2 regions of the Microbacterium sp. NPDC064942 genome follow, and region 2 is predicted to be linked to the other one. Evidence: predicted binding sites of a transcription regulator. Region 2 holds the regulator's gene; the other holds the start of a gene.
What was found. Region 2 encodes HrcA, which represses chaperone genes, less so after heat shock. Its sites were predicted from a motif close to TTNGCACTCGNNNNNNNCGAGTGCNAA; they were not measured.

Region 1: a site for HrcA is predicted at 4,013-4,039, ahead of groES (co-chaperone GroES). Genes of this name have one in related genera too.

The regions. Positions count from the first base shown of each region.
Region 1 covers NZ_JBMWDR010000006.1:5,725-13,849, forward strand. Annotated here, with positions in the region: gene ACPEH2_RS10760 (ABC transporter ATP-binding protein) at 1-76, shown strand, start outside; gene ACPEH2_RS10765 (ABC transporter ATP-binding protein) at 73-840, shown strand; gene ACPEH2_RS10770 (ABC transporter substrate-binding protein) at 1,050-2,411, opposite strand; gene rarD (EamA family transporter RarD) at 2,558-3,496, opposite strand; gene groES (co-chaperone GroES) at 3,628-3,924, opposite strand; gene ACPEH2_RS10785 (THUMP-like domain-containing protein) at 4,095-5,294, shown strand; gene ACPEH2_RS10790 (hypothetical protein) at 5,296-5,784, opposite strand; gene tsaD (tRNA (adenosine(37)-N6)-threonylcarbamoyltransferase complex transferase subunit TsaD) at 5,781-6,839, opposite strand; gene rimI (ribosomal protein S18-alanine N-acetyltransferase) at 6,841-7,338, opposite strand; gene tsaB (tRNA (adenosine(37)-N6)-threonylcarbamoyltransferase complex dimerization subunit type 1 TsaB) at 7,335-8,003, opposite strand; gene tsaE (tRNA (adenosine(37)-N6)-threonylcarbamoyltransferase complex ATPase subunit type 1 TsaE) at 8,052-8,125, opposite strand, start outside.
Region 2 covers NZ_JBMWDR010000004.1:19,990-28,114, reverse strand. Annotated here, with positions in the region: gene ACPEH2_RS08565 (PhoH family protein) at 1-121, opposite strand, end outside; gene ACPEH2_RS08560 (HIT domain-containing protein) at 168-515, opposite strand; gene ACPEH2_RS08555 (16S rRNA (uracil(1498)-N(3))-methyltransferase) at 560-1,297, opposite strand; gene dnaJ (molecular chaperone DnaJ) at 1,300-2,415, opposite strand; gene hrcA (heat-inducible transcriptional repressor HrcA) at 2,447-3,481, opposite strand; gene hemW (radical SAM family heme chaperone HemW) at 3,552-4,769, opposite strand; gene ACPEH2_RS08535 (DUF1990 family protein) at 4,769-5,419, opposite strand; gene lepA (translation elongation factor 4) at 5,429-7,279, opposite strand; gene ACPEH2_RS08525 (ExeM/NucH family extracellular endonuclease) at 7,493-8,125, shown strand, end outside.

The sequences.
Region 1 (8,125 bases), on a different contig from region 2:
CACGACGCACGCCGCGGAGGATTCGTCGGCACCCGGCACTCCGGGCTCGACGCGCGGAACGGAGGAGACCAAGTGAGCGACACCGCCGCATCCCCCGCGGGCGCGACTGCGACTGCACGTGCTCAGAACGTCGTCGAGCTGCGAGATGTGCACGCCGGCTATCTGCCGGGCGTCAACATCCTCAACGGCGCCAATCTGACGGCCGCGAAGGGCGAGCTCATCGGGATCATCGGCCCCAACGGCGCCGGTAAGTCCACGATGCTCAAGGCGATCTTCGGGCAGGTGAAGGTCCGCTCCGGTGCCGTCATGCTCAATGGCGAGGAGATCACGGGCCTGCGAGCGAACAAGCTGGTGGCGAAGGGTGTCGGGTTCGTCCCGCAGACGAACAACGTCTTCCCGAGCCTGTCGATCGCTGAGAACCTGCAGATGGGTGCGTATCAGCGGCCGAAGGTCGTCAACGAACGCATCGACTTCGTGACGTCGATCTTCCCCGACCTCGCCAAGCGTCTGCAGCAACGGGCCGGTTCGCTCTCGGGCGGCGAGCGGCAGATGGTCGCCATGGGCCGCGCACTGATGATGGACCCCTACGTCCTCCTGCTGGACGAGCCGTCGGCCGGTCTGTCGCCGTCCCGCCAGGACGAGGCGTTCCTCCGCGTCTCGGAGATCAACAAAGCCGGTGTGACGACCATCATGGTCGAGCAGAACGCGCGCCGGTGCCTGCAAATCTGCGACCGGGGCTACGTCCTCGATCAGGGCCGTGACGCCTACACGGGCACCGGCCGCGAGCTGCTCAACGATCCGAAGGTCATCGGCCTCTACCTGGGGACGCTCGGCACCTGACCTCCAGAAGGACCCTTCGACGCCCCCGGCTTTCGGTCGGGGGCGTCGTCATGTGCGCACGAAATGCCGCCGGCGGACGTCCTCGGCGGCGGCATCCGCTCCCCTGCCGCGATGCACCGAGCGCCGGCCCATCGCTGCCGGTGACAGCGCGTCGGGCGCACAGAGAACGGCCCCGGTCCGAGGACCGGGGCCGTTCTGTGATCGTCGAATCAGCCGACGTTGAGGAACGAGTAGTTGTTGTCCTCGCCGTACTGGAAGACACCGATGGATGCCTCCGTCGGGTCGCCCACCTCGTTGAAGGTGATGGGGCCCGAGACACCGTCGTAGTCGGCGACCTCACCGGCGTTGATGATGTCGGCGCACTCCGCATAGGTGGTGCACTTCGTGCCGTCACCCGAGCCGCCGGACACCTGCTGCAAGTGCGCAGCGACGTCCGGACCCTCGCTGGAGCCGGCCTCGAGGGCAGCGAGTGCGAGGAGGATGACCGCGTCGTAGGACTCGGGACCGTAGGTGTAGTCCTTGAGCTCCTCGTTGCCCTCGCCCGTCCAGAACGCGTTGAGATCCTCGCGGAACGTGGCGATGCTGTCGGGGTCGACGGCGGGGTAGGTTCCCTTGGCGCCCGTCAGGGTGCCGGCCTCGAATTCGTCGCCGAAGTTCGAGAGGTTGCCGTCCACGAGGTACATCTTGTCCTTCGGGAAGTCGGCACCCACGAGCTCGGGGATGATCGTCTTCACCTCTTCGAACGTGATCAGCGCGATGGCGTCGGGGTCAGCCGCGAGGACGTCCTCGACCTGAGCCGAGAAGTTGGTGTCACCCGTGTTGTACAGCGACGCGGAGACCACCTCGCCGCCGGCGTTCTCGAAGGCGGCCTTCGTGAAGCAGGCGAGACCCGTTCCGTACGAGTCGTTGAGGATGATCATGCCGAGCGTCTCGGCGCCGTCGCCCGCGATGAGGTTGCCGAGCACCTCGCCCTGCAGGACGTCGGAAGGAGCGGTGCGCCAGTAGAGACCCTTGTCCTCGTAACCCGTGAAGGCGGCCGAGGTGTTGGCGGGCGAGAACTGGATCGCGTCGGCGGCGATGACCTGATCGATGAACTGCAGCGACGTGCCGGAGGACGCCGCGCCGATGATCGCCGTGGCGCCCGCGTTCAGCAGACGGGGGATCTCGGTCTCGTAGGCCTTGTTGTCGGTGTCGCCCGAGTCGCCCTGGACGAGGTTGATGGTCACACCCTTCGCCGCTTCGTTGACCTCAGCGGCAGCGAATTCAGTGCCGGCGATCTCGGGCGGGCCGAGGAAGGCGAGGTTTCCGGTGACAGGCAACGCGGTGCCGATGGTGAACTCGAGGTCGGTGGCGGGGCCCTCCGACGTGGAGGTGTACTCCGGGGTGTACGAGGCCGGTTCGGCCTCGTCGCAGTTGACCGGGAACTTGAAACCGGCCGGCTCGTTGGACGCGCCGCCGGACGCTGTGGGGGTCGAGGATCCGGCGCAACCGGCCAGGACCAATGCGCTCGCGCCGACCAGGGCGATGGCGCCCATGACCTTTGCGGAACGCGAACGGGAGAGAACGCTCATTGTGCTCCTTGCTGTGGTGACACGGGTCAGTTCGGGACCAGCCCGGTGTGTTCAACCTAGTGGCGCGCTCGTCTCCCCAATGTTGCCGTTCGTTAACGATGTGTAACGAGGTGGGCACGCTCCCATAACGGTCTCGGAAAGCGCGGTCAGACGGGGTCGGGCACCAGCGCTTCGGCGCGGGTCCGGTTGCGCCGGGACGACAGAAGCGAGTCCACCGTGAAGACCGCGACGGCGACCCAGACGAGGCCGAATCCGATCCAGCGCTCGAAGGGCATCGGCTCGCCGAGGATGAGCACCCCGGTGAGGAACTGCATGATCGGCGCGATGAACTGCAGGATGCCGACCACGGTCAGCGTGGTGCGGCGGGCGCCGGCGGAGAAGAAGAGGAGCGGAACGGCGGTGACGGCCCCCGCCAGCAGGAGCAGGACGGTGTGCCCGGTCCCTTCGCGGCCCATCGTCAGTCCGGAGGTGACGCCGACGAGGACGAGCTGGAGGACGGCGATCGGCACGAGCCAGAAGGACTCGAGGGTGAGGCCGCTCACGGCATCCACCGACGGTCCGATCTTCTTTTTGACGAGACCGTACGTCGCGAAGCTCGCCGCGAGGGCGAGCGCGATCCAGGGCACGCGGCCGACCGCGACGATGATCACGACCACCGCGACGCCCGCGATGCCGACCGCGACCCACTGCGCAGTGCGCAGGCGTTCCTTCAGCACGATGACGCCGAGGAGCACGGTCGCGATCGGGTTGATGAAGTACCCGAGGCTCGTCTCTACGACGTGACCGGTCAGGGTCCCGATGAGGAAGACCTGCCAGTTGACGTAGATGAGCAGGCCCGCCAGGAGCGTCCAAAGCATGAGGCGACGATCGCGCAGGATGACCCGCATCCGCCCCCAGCCGCGGGTGATCGCGAGCAGCGCGATGCAGAAGACGAGGCTCAGCAGGATGCGCCAGCCGACGACCTCCCACGGGGTCGTCGGGGCGAGGCTGACGAAGTAGAGCGGCAGGAAGCCCCACAGGACGTAGGCCGAGAAGACGAAGACGCCCCCGAGGGACTTCTCGCGCGCGGCCTGCTCGGGTGTCATGAGCACAAGCCTACGACGGTCATGACAGCGGGCGCGTCATCCGCACTGCCGTCGATCGCCCGGATCCTGCCATCAACGGAACAGGGCCCGGATGCCGAAGCATCCGGGCCCTGCGCTGCAGTCGCTGCGTGTCAGCGGACGACGACCGCCAGGACGTCGCGAGCCGACAGGACGAGGAACTCGTCGGCGCCGAACTTGACCTCGGTGCCGCCGTACTTGCTGTACAGGACGCGGTCGCCGACGGCGACGTCGAGCGGAACGCGGTTGCCGTTGTCGTCGATGCGGCCGGGGCCCACGGCCACGACCTCGCCCTCCTGGGGCTTCTCCTTGGCGGTGTCAGGGATGACCAGGCCACTTGCGGTGGTCTGCTCGGCCTCGACCTGCTTGATGACGATGCGGTCTTCGAGCGGCTTGATGGAAACCGACACGGTCTACCTCTTTCTTGCTGGTGGGGTCCTGCTACAAGACTCATCAGCACTCGCTTACCGAGAGTGCTAACAAGAGTCTAGAGCGCGGTTGGCACTCATGCAACGCGAGTGCCAACACGATGACGGATGCGGCGACGCACCATCCGACCGCGGAGACCTAGGCTGGCCGGATGGACAAGGCCGAGCTCACCGCCCTCCTGACCCCCCAGGGGCTGCGGATGATCGACGAGGTCGGACCCCTGGCATCCACCGCCGAGGTCGCGGCGGCCGTCTCGCGGCTGCGTGCCGCCGGCCACTCCCCCGATCTCGTGTCGGCCGTCGTCGGTCAGGCGCACCTGCGGGTGCGTGCAGAGGGCAAGTTCGGTCCGTTCGCCGAGCGCATGCTGTTCACCCGCGCGGGACTCGAGCAGGCGACCCGCCTCGAGGTCGCCGCCCGGCACGCCGGACGGTTCCGGGCCGCGGGGATCACCCGCGTCGCCGACCTCGGATGCGGCATCGGCGGCGACGCCCTGGGACTCGCGGGCATCGGCCTCGACGTGCTCGCGGTCGACGCCGACGAGACGACGGCCGCCCTCGCCGCCTACAACCTCGCGCCGTTCGGCGATGCGGTCACCGTGCGGCAGGGCCTCGCCGAGGAGACCGACCTGGACGGCTGGGACGCGGTCTGGCTCGACCCCGCCCGTCGGACCGCGGGGCACAGCGAGACCAGCCGCACCCGGCCCGAGGACTGGTCGCCCTCGCTCGACTGGGCGTTCGCCCTCGCAGAGCGGATGCCGGTGGGCATCAAACTCGGACCGGGCCTCGATCGCAGCCTGCTCCCCGACGACGTCGAGGCGCAGTGGATCAGCGTCGACGGTTCGACCGTCGAGCTCGTGCTGTGGTCGGGCGCCCTGCGTCGCGACGGCGTGGCACGCTCGGCGCTCGTGATGCGGGGCCGGGCCGCGGCGGAACTGACGGCGGCCGCCGACGCGCCCGACGAGCCGGTCCGCGAGCTCGGCGCCTTCCTCCACGAGCCCGAGGGCGCCGTCATCCGCGCGCGCCTGATCGGCGAGGTCGCCCGGGAACTGCGGGCGGGGATGGTGGCCGAGGGCATCGCCTACCTGACCTCGGATGCCGCCTTGACGAACCCCTTCGTGCGGACGTTCCGGGTGCGGGACGTCCTGCCGATGAAGGTGCCCGCGATCAACGCCGCTCTCCGCGACAGGGGCGTCGGCACGGTCGAGATCAAGAAGCGCGGCGTCGACGTCGACCCGGCGCAGTTCCGGCGCAAGCTCGCGCTGCGCGGCGACGCCTCAGCGACGCTGATCCTCACGAGGGTCGGCGAGGGGCGGGACGCGAAGCGGGTCGCCGTGCTCGCGGAGCGCGTCTGAGTCAGGCGGACAGGGCGCCCTGCGAGGCCGCCCACCACAGCCAACCGGCGCTGTAGGCGAGCGAGGCGATGCTCAGGCCGAGCCCCCAGAGCGCGGTCTCGCGCTTCTCCCACGGGCGTCGCAGCGCGAGGACCGCGAGGACGACGCCGATCACGCCGACCGGGAACCCCCAGCCGACGAAGCAGGCCAGCACGAGCGCGAGCGACCCGAACAGCAGCGACCAGCCGGCGCTCCGCGGCAGCACCGGCGCCGGGGGGATCCAGCGGACGTCCGGGGCGGCGGCCTCGGCGGGATCCGGGTGCACCGCGAGTGGCGGCGCGACGGGCAGCGGCTGCGTGAGCTCCCGACGGAAACCGCCCCGGTGCACGCCGGGGAGCGCGGTGTCCGTCGGCGCGAGGACGACGTCGGGCGATGCCACCTCGACGGCGGGGGCGGCGGGGGGCTCGTCCGCGGCAGGTACGGCGGGCGGCGGCATCCGCTCGTCGCTCATGACGAGGGCTCCACCTGGATCGTCGTGACGGGCAGGGTCGAGTCGGCGCCGAACGCGAGGGTCGAGGCGGGGCGACCGCTCATGATGAGCTCGGACGCCAGTGCCGCGATCATCGCCCCGTTGTCGGTGCAGAGCGAGAGGGGCGGGATGCGGACGGCCACCCCCGCGGCCTGCGCACGCTCGAGCGCGACGTCGCGCAGGCGCTTGTTCGCGATCACGCCGCCGCCCAGCAGCAGGCGGGGCACGTCGTGACGCGCGCAGGCGTCGAGCGCCTTCGTCACGAGGACGTCGACGACCGCTTCGCGGAAGGATGCCGCCACGTCGGGCACCGAGACGGGCTCACCGGCCGCCTCGCGCTGCTCGACCCAGCGCGCGACGGCCGTCTTGAGCCCTGAGAACGAGAAGTCGTAGCGGTGCTCGGCCATGTCCGACGCACGCGACATGCCGCGCGGGAACCGGATCGCCTGCGGGTCGCCCGTCGCGGCGGCCTTGTCGATCTCGGGGCCGCCGGGATAGGGCAGACCGAGGATGCGGGCGATCTTGTCGAAGGCCTCGCCGGCGGCGTCGTCCATCGTCTCGCCGAGCAGCTCGACGTCGGAGACGAGGTCGCGGACGAGGAGCAACGAGGTGTGCCCGCCGCTCACGAGCAGCGCGACGGTCGGGTACTCGACCTCGTCACCGGTGAGGATGTCGGCGGCGATGTGCCCCACGAGGTGGTTCACGGCGTACAGCGGTTTGTCGAGGCTGACGGCGAGCGCCTTGGCGGCGCCCACGCCGACCATGAGGGCGCCGGCGAGACCCGGCCCGCTCGTGACGGCGACCGCGTCGAGGTCGGCGAGCGAGACCTGCGCCTCGGCGAGCGCCGCCTCGATCGCCGGCTGCAGCGCCTCGAGGTGGGCGCGCGCGGCGACCTCGGGCACGACGCCGCCGTAGCGGGCGTGCTCGTCCATCGAGCTCGCGATCGTGTTCGAGAGCAGGGTGCGACCCCGGACGATGCCGATGCCGGTCTCGTCGCAGCTCGTCTCGATACCGAGCACCAGGGGTTCGTGCGTCATCTCAGCACCATCCTTCGGCGGCGGTCGGCGCCGCGGTGCGACGGGCGTCCCAGGCGACGAGATTCAGCTGCATGACGACCGCGTCGACGTCGTCGGGCTGGTAGTAGCGCGGCCGGCGGCCCACCTCGGCGAACCCTTCGGACAGGTAGAGCGCGGCGGCTCCGGGATTGTCGGCGCGCACCTCGAGGAACACCTCGCGCGCGCCGCGGGACCGGGCCGTCGCGAGCAGTTCGCGCAGCAGCGCGCGGCCCCGGCCGTGCCCCCGCGCGTCGGCGGCGATGGCGATCGTCTGGATGTCGGCATCCGCTGCGCCCTGCACGGCGCGCACACCGCCGTACCCGACGAGGCGGCCCGCCTCGACGTCGACGACGTACCGCCCGTGGGGGGAGGCGAGCTCGCCCGCCATGAGGGCGTCGCTCCACGCGTCGGTCGGGAAGGACGCGCGCTCGAGGCGCATGATGTCGTCGAGGTCCGCGGCGGTCGCGGTGCGGAGGGTCACGAGCCGACCCTCTTGCGAGCGCCGGGGAGGGTGACGTCGGGTGCGCGCAGGTAGAGCGGCTCGCCGAGGGACTCGACCCGGCCCGCCGCGACCGCGCGCGCCGCGACGAGCGCGACCATCGCGCCCGGGATCGCCGTCACGTCCCGGCGCTCGGCGCCGTGCGCGGCGAGCGCGTCGTCGACGGCGTCGCGCGGGGTCAGGGTGGCGTCGATCACGCGCCGCGGGAGTCCGTCGTCGTCGATGCCGTCGTAGACGGTGTACGCGAACTCGCGGCGGCGGACGTCGGTAACGACCGCGAACCGCGGCAGCTCGGCGAACGGGTCGGCGAGCAGCACCGCGAGGGCGGCCACGTCGTGGCTGCGGACGGGGACGACCGGGATGCCACGGCCCAGCGCGAACGCGCGCGCCGCCGCGATTCCGACCCGCAGCCCCGTGAACGGCCCGGGACCCATGCCCGCGGCCACGTGGGTCAGGGCGACGGGCTGCGGAGCGCCGGTCGCACCGATGGGGCCGTGCGCGGCATCCGTCATCACCTGCTGCAGCAGGGAGCCGATGATCTCGGCGTGCCCGAGCGGGTCGGCACTGGCGACCTCGGCGCGCACCGCACCGTCGACATCGGTGACGGCGACGGCCGTGCCGAGGGACGTGTCGATGCCGAGGATCACAGGATCAAGGGTATCGGGAGGACGGATGCCGCGACGCGGCCGCCGCGGTCAGGGACGTCGCGTGACGGTGACGATGCGCGGCGCGGCGTCTTCGAGCTCGGCGGCGTAGGGGCCGGTCGTGC
Region 2 (8,125 bases):
CCACGGCGTCGCCCTCGCCGGTGAGCGTGATCTCGTTGCCGCGGACGTGCACCTGCACGTCGGGGTGTTCGCGTTCGACGGTGCGCAACAGGCGGTCCTGAGGACCCAGCAGCTGCACCATCGCGACGCCGTCCGCGTAGATGCGGTCGACGGTGGGTTCGGTGCTGTCAGCCACCGAGGCTCCCTTCGCTGAGCCCGCCGCCCAGCACGTGGGCGTGGACGTGGAAGACGGTCTGACCGGCGCCGGGGCCGGTGTTGAAGATCAGGCGGAAGTCGCCGTCGGCGTGCTCGGCGGCCAGGCTGTTCGCGAGCCCCACCAGCTCGGCGAGCAGGGCAGGGTCACCCGCGGCGAGCTCGACGACGTCGCGGTACTGCTCGCTCTTGGGGATCACGAGCAGGTGCACGGGAGCCTGCGGGGCGATGTCGCGGATCGCGAACGCGTTCTCGGTCTCCGCGATGATCTCGGAGGGGATCTCACCCCGGAGGATGCGGGTGAACACCGACGACTCGCTCATCCCCCCAGTCTAGTCAGCGGCTCCCGGCGTCGGCCGGTGCCGACTCACCAGCGGCCGAGCGCCCGGTTGACCAGCGCGAGCGCCGCGGGACCGGCGGTCGAGGTGCGCAGGACCGTGTCGCCGAGCCGCACGAGGGTCGCGCCGGCGGCCTGCAACGCGTCGAGCTCGTCGGGCGAGATCCCGCCCTCCGGCCCGACGACGAGCAGCACGTCACGGGTGTCGGCGGCGTCGAGGTCGACCGCGGAGAGCGCAGCGGATGCCGTCGGTTCGAGCACCAGCATCCGTGCCGACTCGGCCTGCGAGACGAGCTGTCGCGTCGTCACCGGGTCGGCCACCTCGGGCAGCCAGGCACGGTGGGCCTGCTTGGCCGCCTCGCGGGCGATCGACTCCCAGCGTGCGACGCCCTTTGCGACCTTCGCGCCGTCCCACCGCGAGACGGACCGGGCGGCCTGCCACGGGAGGATCGCATCGACGCCGAGTTCGGTCGCGGCCTGCACCGCGAGCTCGTCGCGATCGCCCTTCGCGAGCGCCTGCACGAGTACCGTGCGCGGGGACGGCGCCGGGTGCTCCCGCCGCTCGACGACCTCGACGACGACCTCCTTCGGCGCGACCGAGGCGACGGTGCCGGTCAGCCAGAGGCCGCGGCCGTCGCCCACGGTCACCCCCTCCCCGACCCGGATGCGGCGCACGGCGGCCGCGTGGTGCGCCTCGGCGCCCGTCAGCCGGACGACGTCGCCCGGGCCGGCGGCACCGGCATCCTCGATCAGGAAGTGCAGGGCCACGGTCAGCGCTTGAACTTGCCGCGGAGCTTGGAGAACAGGCCCGGGTGGAACTCGGCGAGGTGCGGCGGCGCGGGGCGCGTGCGCTTGGCGAGCTCCTGGACGAGGGCCCGCGACTTGGGGTCGAGGTGCGACGGGGTGACCACCTGCACGGCGACGCGGAGGTCGCCGCGCTGCTCGCCGCGGAGCGGGGTGATGCCGCGCCCGCGGATGGTCAGCTCGTCGCCCGCCTGGACACCCTGGCGGATCTCGAGGTCGACGGGGCCGTCGAGCGAATCGATCGTCACACTCGTGCCGAGGATCGCGTCGATCATCGACACCTCGAGGGTCGCGAGCAGATCGTCGCCGTCACGGCTGAAGACGTCGTGCGGCGCGACCGTCACCTCGAGGTACAGGTCGCCGTTGGGGCCGCCCGCGGGGCCGACCTCGCCCGATCCGGGCAGCTGCAGGCGCAGTCCCGTCTCGACGCCGGCGGGGATGTCGATCGACACGGTGCGGCGCGCGCGGACGCGGCCCTGGCCCTGGCACGTGGAACACGGGTAGGGGATGGTCGTGCCGTAGCCCTGGCAGGTCGTGCAGGGCTGCGACGTGACGACGTTGCCGAGCAGGCTCCGCACGGTCCGCTGGATCTGCCCCGAGCCGTGGCAGATGTCGCAGGTCACCGGCTGGGTGCCGGGCTGGCAGCACGAGCCCTGGCAGGTCTCGCACAGCACCGCCGTGTCGACCTCGATGTCGCGGTGCACGCCGAAGACGACGTCGCCGAGGGTCAGGTCGACGCGCACGAGGGCGTCCTGGCCCCGCTCGCGACGCGAGCGCGGGCGTCCGGCACGCGTGCCCCCGCCGCCTCCGCCGAAGAACGTCTCGAAGATGTCGCTGAAGCCGCCGAACCCGGCCCCGGCGCCGCCGAACGCCCCGGAATCGCCACCGAGGTCGTACCGCTGGCGCTGGTCGGGGTCGCTCAGCACGTCGTACGCGTGCGTCACGAGCTTGAAGCGCTCCGCCGCATCCTCTCCCGGGTTCACATCGGGGTGGAGCTGTCGCGCCAGTCGGCGGTACGCCTTCTTGATCTCCTCGGGGCTCGCGTCGCGCGCGACACCCAGGACCTCGTAGTGGTCAGCCACAATCACCTCTCCGGCCCGGGGGCCGATTCGTTCAGCGCGACTTCTCGTCTTCTTCGAGCAGACGCGTCAGATAGTGCGCGACGGCACGGACCGCCGCGAGATTGGTGGGGTAGTCCATGCGGGTCGGGCCCAGCACGCCCACGCGCGCCTGCGAGCCGCCGGCGTCGTAGTCCCCCGCGACGACGGATGCCTCGGCGAGCCCGAACGGCTCGTTCTCGCGGCCGATGCTGGTCGCCAGTCCCCGGTCGTCCGCGACCATCTCCCCCATGAGGCGCAGGAGCGTCACCTGCTCCTCGATCGCCTCGAGCAGCGGGTAGATGCTGCCGCGGAAGTCCGCTTCGCGACGGGCGAGGGTCGCGGACCCGGCCATGACCATGCGGTCGGAGCGGAACTCGTCGAGCTCCTCGCCGATCGCGCGCAGGATGATCCGCCGGTTCTCCTCGCGGGGGGCCGGAGCCTCCTCCTCGAGGATGCGGGCGATCGCCGCGGCACCGTCGCGGACGCTCTTGCCGGTCAGCAGCGCGGCCATCGCGAGCTTGAGCTGCTCGGCCTCCTCGGCGGACGGCTCGGTCGCGAGGAACGCGACCCGCTGCGAGACCCGGCCGGTGTCGGTCACGACGATGATGACGATGCGGGTGCCGCCGAGGTGGACGACCTCGACGTGCGAGACGTTCGCCCGGGCGAACGACGGGTACTGCACGATCGCGACCTGTCCGGTGAGGCGGGTGAGCGTGCGGACCGTGCGGACGAGCAGGTCGTCGAGGTCGCCGGTGTCCTCCAGGAACGCGCCGATCGCGGAGCGCTGCGCGGAGGTCAGCGGACGGACCTCGGCGAGATGGTCGACGAAGACCCGGTACCCCTTGTCGGTGGGCACACGGCCCGACGACGTGTGCGGCGCGATGATGAGTTCCTCGTCCTCGAGGAGAGCCATGTCGTTGCGGATCGTGGCGGCGGACACACCGAACTGGTGGCGGTCGACGATCGCCTTGCTGCCGACGGGTTCCCGCGTGTCCACGTAGTCCTGGACGATCGCGCGCAACACCTGAAGACCGCGTTCCGAAACCATCATCCCTCCTCCGCTGGCACTCTCGATCTTGGAGTGCCAATTCTACCGCGCGCGGAGCGTTCTGCTCGGATCACTCGGTGAGCGCCCGCACGACGGCGTCGGCGAGAAGCCGCCCGCGGCGGGTCAGCACGATCGTGCCGTGGACCGCCGCCGCGCCGTCGACGAGCCCGTCGGCGATGAGGGATGCCACGTTCCGCCGCCCGGCGACCGTCGCCTCGTCCACGGCCACCCCGTCGACGATGCGCGAGCGCAGGAGGATGTCCTCGAGGCGGCGGGCCTCGGCATCCGGTCGCTCCCGTCCGGCCGCCGGCGACTGTCCCGCCGCGAGGCGCTGCGCGTACGCCGCGGGGTGCTTCACGTTCCACCACCGGAGTCCGCCGATGTGACTGTGGGCGCCCGGGCCGTACCCCCACCAGTCCTGGCCACGCCAGTACGACAGGTTGTGGCGCGACCGCTGCGCGCGGTTCGTCGCCCAGTTCGAGACCTCGTACCATCCGTATCCCGCCGCGGCGAGCAGTTCGTCGGCCAGCTCGTACATGTCGGCCTGCAGATCGTCATCGGGAGCGGGCACCTCGCCGCGGCGGATCTGCCGCTCGAGTTTCGTGCCGTCCTCGACGATGAGTGCGTAGGCCGAGACGTGATCGGGCGCGAGGGCCGTCGCCGTCTCGAGCGAGGTGCGCCAGTCCTCCAGCGACTCCCCCGGAGCGCCGTAGATGAGGTCGAGGCTGACCGCCAGCCCCGCGCTCCGTGCCGCGGCGACCGCGGTGGCGATGTTCGCGGGGTCGTGGGTGCGGTCGAGGGCGGCGAGGACGTGCGGGACAGCCGACTGCATGCCGATCGACAGGCGTGTCACACCGGCGGCCGCAAGGGTCTCGGCCACGGCGTCCGTCATCGTGTCGGGGTTCGCCTCGACCGTCACCTCGGCACCGTCCGCCAGGCCGAAGGCCTCCCGGACGCCGTCGAGCATGCGCGCCAGGTCGCCGGGCGGCAGGAGCGTCGGGGTGCCGCCGCCGAAGAACACCGTCTGCGCGGGGCGGAGCGGTCCGCGTTCGGCCAGCACGCGCCGGGAGATCGCGATCTCGCGCAGGACCTCGTCGGCGTACGCGTCCTGTCGGGCGCCGCGCAGTTCGGTCGCCGTGTAGGTGTTGAAGTCGCAGTAGCCGCAGCGGACGCGGCAGAACGGGACGTGCAGGTAGACGCCGAAGTCGACGTCGTCCGACACGCGCACGTCGGCGGGTAGAGCGCCGTCGAGAGGAGCGGGATCGCCGAGGGGAAGGGCCGAGCCCATCAGGAGCCGGTGGCGTACATCGGCGACATCGCCTGCAGGTACCCCTGGAACAGGGCGCGACGCCGACGCTTCACCAGCGGACGCCAGAGGCGGTAGAGCACGCCGGTCGGCTTGTCGAAGGCACGGACCGTGAACCAGACCTCGTCGTCGTCGCGCCATTCGAGCAGGAAGGACTCCTCGCCGCTGACGACGGATCCGCCGACGGTGCCGAGCGAGAACCCGACCCGACGCGGCTCGTCGACGACCGAGATGACCCGGAGTTCGGCATCGGCCCGCATCCCGCCGACGCGCCCCCGAAGGTGCACGGTCGTCCCGGCGCTCGCGAACGGCACGCCGTCGGCGTCGAAGCGCTGCTCGTCGTCGAGACGGCTGGGCTGGACGGCGTTGCCGTCGGTGTCGAAGCCGACGCCGGAGTACATCGGACCGGATGCCGGGCGCACATCGGTTACCTGGAGACCCGCCCCGCGCTGCGCTCCCCACCCGAGGAGCGACTCGGTCGAGGTGACGAAACGGCTCTCACCGCTGCCGAGACGCCAGGACGCCTCCGCCGGGGTCGTGCCCTTCGGCGGATAGCCCATGAGATCGGGGGCCTGCGTGGCCCCGACGGCGGCGTAGTCGACGGTCCCTGCCTGGAAACTCCCGCGGCGCATTGTGCCAGCCTACTTCTTGTCCTTGCCCTCGACGTCTCCCGAGAGCGCGGCGATGAACGCCTCCTGGGGGACCTCGACGCGGCCGACCATCTTCATGCGCTTCTTGCCCTCCTTCTGCTTCTCCAGCAGCTTGCGCTTACGGGTGATGTCACCGCCGTAGCACTTCGCGAGGACGTCCTTGCGGATCGCGCGAATGTTCTCGCGGGCGATGATGCGGGCGCCGATCGCGGCCTGGATGGGGACCTCGAACTGCTGACGCGGGATGAGCTTGCGCAGCCGCTCGGTCATCATCGTCCCGTAGGCGTAGGCCTTCTCGCGGTGGACGATCGAGCTGAACGCGTCGACCTTCTCACCCTGCAGCAGGATGTCGACCTTGACGAGGTCGGCGGTCTGCGAACCGGCCGGCTCGTAGTCGAGGCTCGCGTAGCCCTGCGTCTTGGACTTCAGGTGGTCGAAGAAGTCGAAGACGATCTCGCCGAGGGGCATGTTGTAGCGCAGCTCGACGCGGTCCTCGCTGAGGTAGTCCATGCCGAGCAGGGTGCCGCGGCGGGACTGGCAGAGCTCCATGACGGTGCCGACGTAGTCCTTCGGCAGGAGGATGCCGACCTTCACGACCGGCTCGGAGACCTCGGCGACGCGGCCGTCGGGGTACTCGGACGGGTTCGTCACCGTCACGGTCTCGCCGGTGTCGGTCATCACCTCGTACGTCACCGACGGCGCGGTCGTGATGAGGTCGAGTCCGAACTCGCGCGCGAGGCGCTCGGTGATGATCTCGAGGTGCAGCAGACCGAGGAAGCCGCAGCGGAACCCGAACCCGAGGGCGACCGAGGTCTCCGGCTCGTACTGCAGCGAGGCATCCGACAGTTTCAGCTTGTCTAGCGCCTCGCGGAGCTCGGCGTAGTCGCTGCCGTCGATCGGGTAGATGCCCGAGAAGACCATGGGCTTCGGGTCGGTGTACCCCGCGAGCGCCTCGGATGCGGGCTTGCGGTGGTTGGTGATCGTGTCGCCGACCTTGGACTGGCGGACGTCCTTCACACCGGTGATGAGGTAGCCCACCTCGCCGACGCCGAGACCCTTGGTGGGCACGGGCTCGGGGCTCGACACCCCGATCTCGAGGAGGTCGTGGGCCGCCTTCGACGACATCATCTGGATCCGCTCGCGCGGCTCGAGCTTGCCGTCGACCATCCGCACGTACGTCACGACGCCACGGTAGGCGTCGTAGACCGAGTCGAAGATCATGGCCCGGGCGGGGGCGTCGGCATCCCCGACGGGTGCGGGGATGCGCTCGACGATGCGGTCGAGGAGGGCCTCGACCCCCATGCCGGTCTTGCCGCTCACCTTGAGCACGTCGGCCGGGTCGCCGCCGATGAGGTTCGCGAGCTCGGCGGAGTACTTCTCCGGGTCCGCCGCGGGCAGGTCGATCTTGTTGAGGACCGGGATGATCTCGAGGTCGTTCTCGAGGGCGAGGTAGAGGTTGGCGAGGGTCTGCGCCTCGATGCCCTGGGCCGCGTCGACGAGGAGGATCGCGCCCTCGCAGGCCGCGAGCGACCGGCTGACCTCGTAGGTGAAGTCGACGTGGCCGGGCGTGTCAATCATGTTGAGGGCGAACGTGCCGTCGGCGGTGGCCCACGGCATCCGAACGGCCTGGCTCTTGATGGTGATGCCGCGCTCGCGCTCGATGTCCATCCGGTCGAGGTACTGCGCGCGCATGTCGCGGTCGGCGACCACGCCGGTGATCTGCAGCATGCGGTCGGCCAGGGTGGACTTGCCGTGGTCGATGTGGGCGATGATGCAGAAGTTGCGGAGCTGCGCGGGCGGCGTGGCCGCAGGCTGCAGGGGCTGAAGGGCGCGGGGTGACATGACCAGCCGAGTCTACCGGCGCGGGGCCGGGCGCCAGCCCCGACGATCGGGCACCATAACCCGCCACGGCGGCGACACGCCAGTGGCCCGCCGCATGAGAAAGAGTTAACCGATCTGACACTTGCGGGGCCGCGAGACCGACCGAATGCTCAATGTGGCGGTCGGTTCCTGCGCGATAAGCCCCGCGCCCGTGCCGCTTCGGGAGATCCCACCGTGTCGAACCCACCCGTTCCCGCGCACGCCTCACCGTCCGCCTTCCGCCGCACCGGCGCCCTGCTGACCGTCACCGCCGTGACGGCCGCGGGTCTCGCCCTCGTGCCGAGCGCGGCGAACGCCGCCGTGTCGGCCGACGCGCCCGTCGTCATCTCGGAGGTGTACGGCGGCGGCGGCAACAGCGGCGCCGTCTTCAACCGCGACTTCATCGAGCTCGCCAACACGGGCGACGAGACGGTCGACCTCAGCGGGTTCAGCGTGCAGTACGCCTCGGCGACCGGCGCCACCTGGCAGGTGACGAAGCTCGGCGACGTCGACCTCCCCGCCGGCGAGAACCTGCTCATCGGTCAGACCTTCGGGAGCAACACGTCGCTTCCCGCGTTCGAGGCCGACGTCGACGGCTCGATCGCGATGAGCGGCAGCGGCGCCAAGGTCGCCCTCGTGTCCACCGAGGCGGCACTGACCGGCAGCACCGGGATCGCCGATCTCGAGCAGGTCGTCGACCTCGTCGGCTGGGGCAGCACCGCCACGGCTTTCGCCGGCTCCGCGCCCGCTCCCGGCACGTCGAATGCGACGAGCGTCTCGCGCGACGAGGACGCCACGAACACGGCTGACAACGCGGCGGACTTCGCC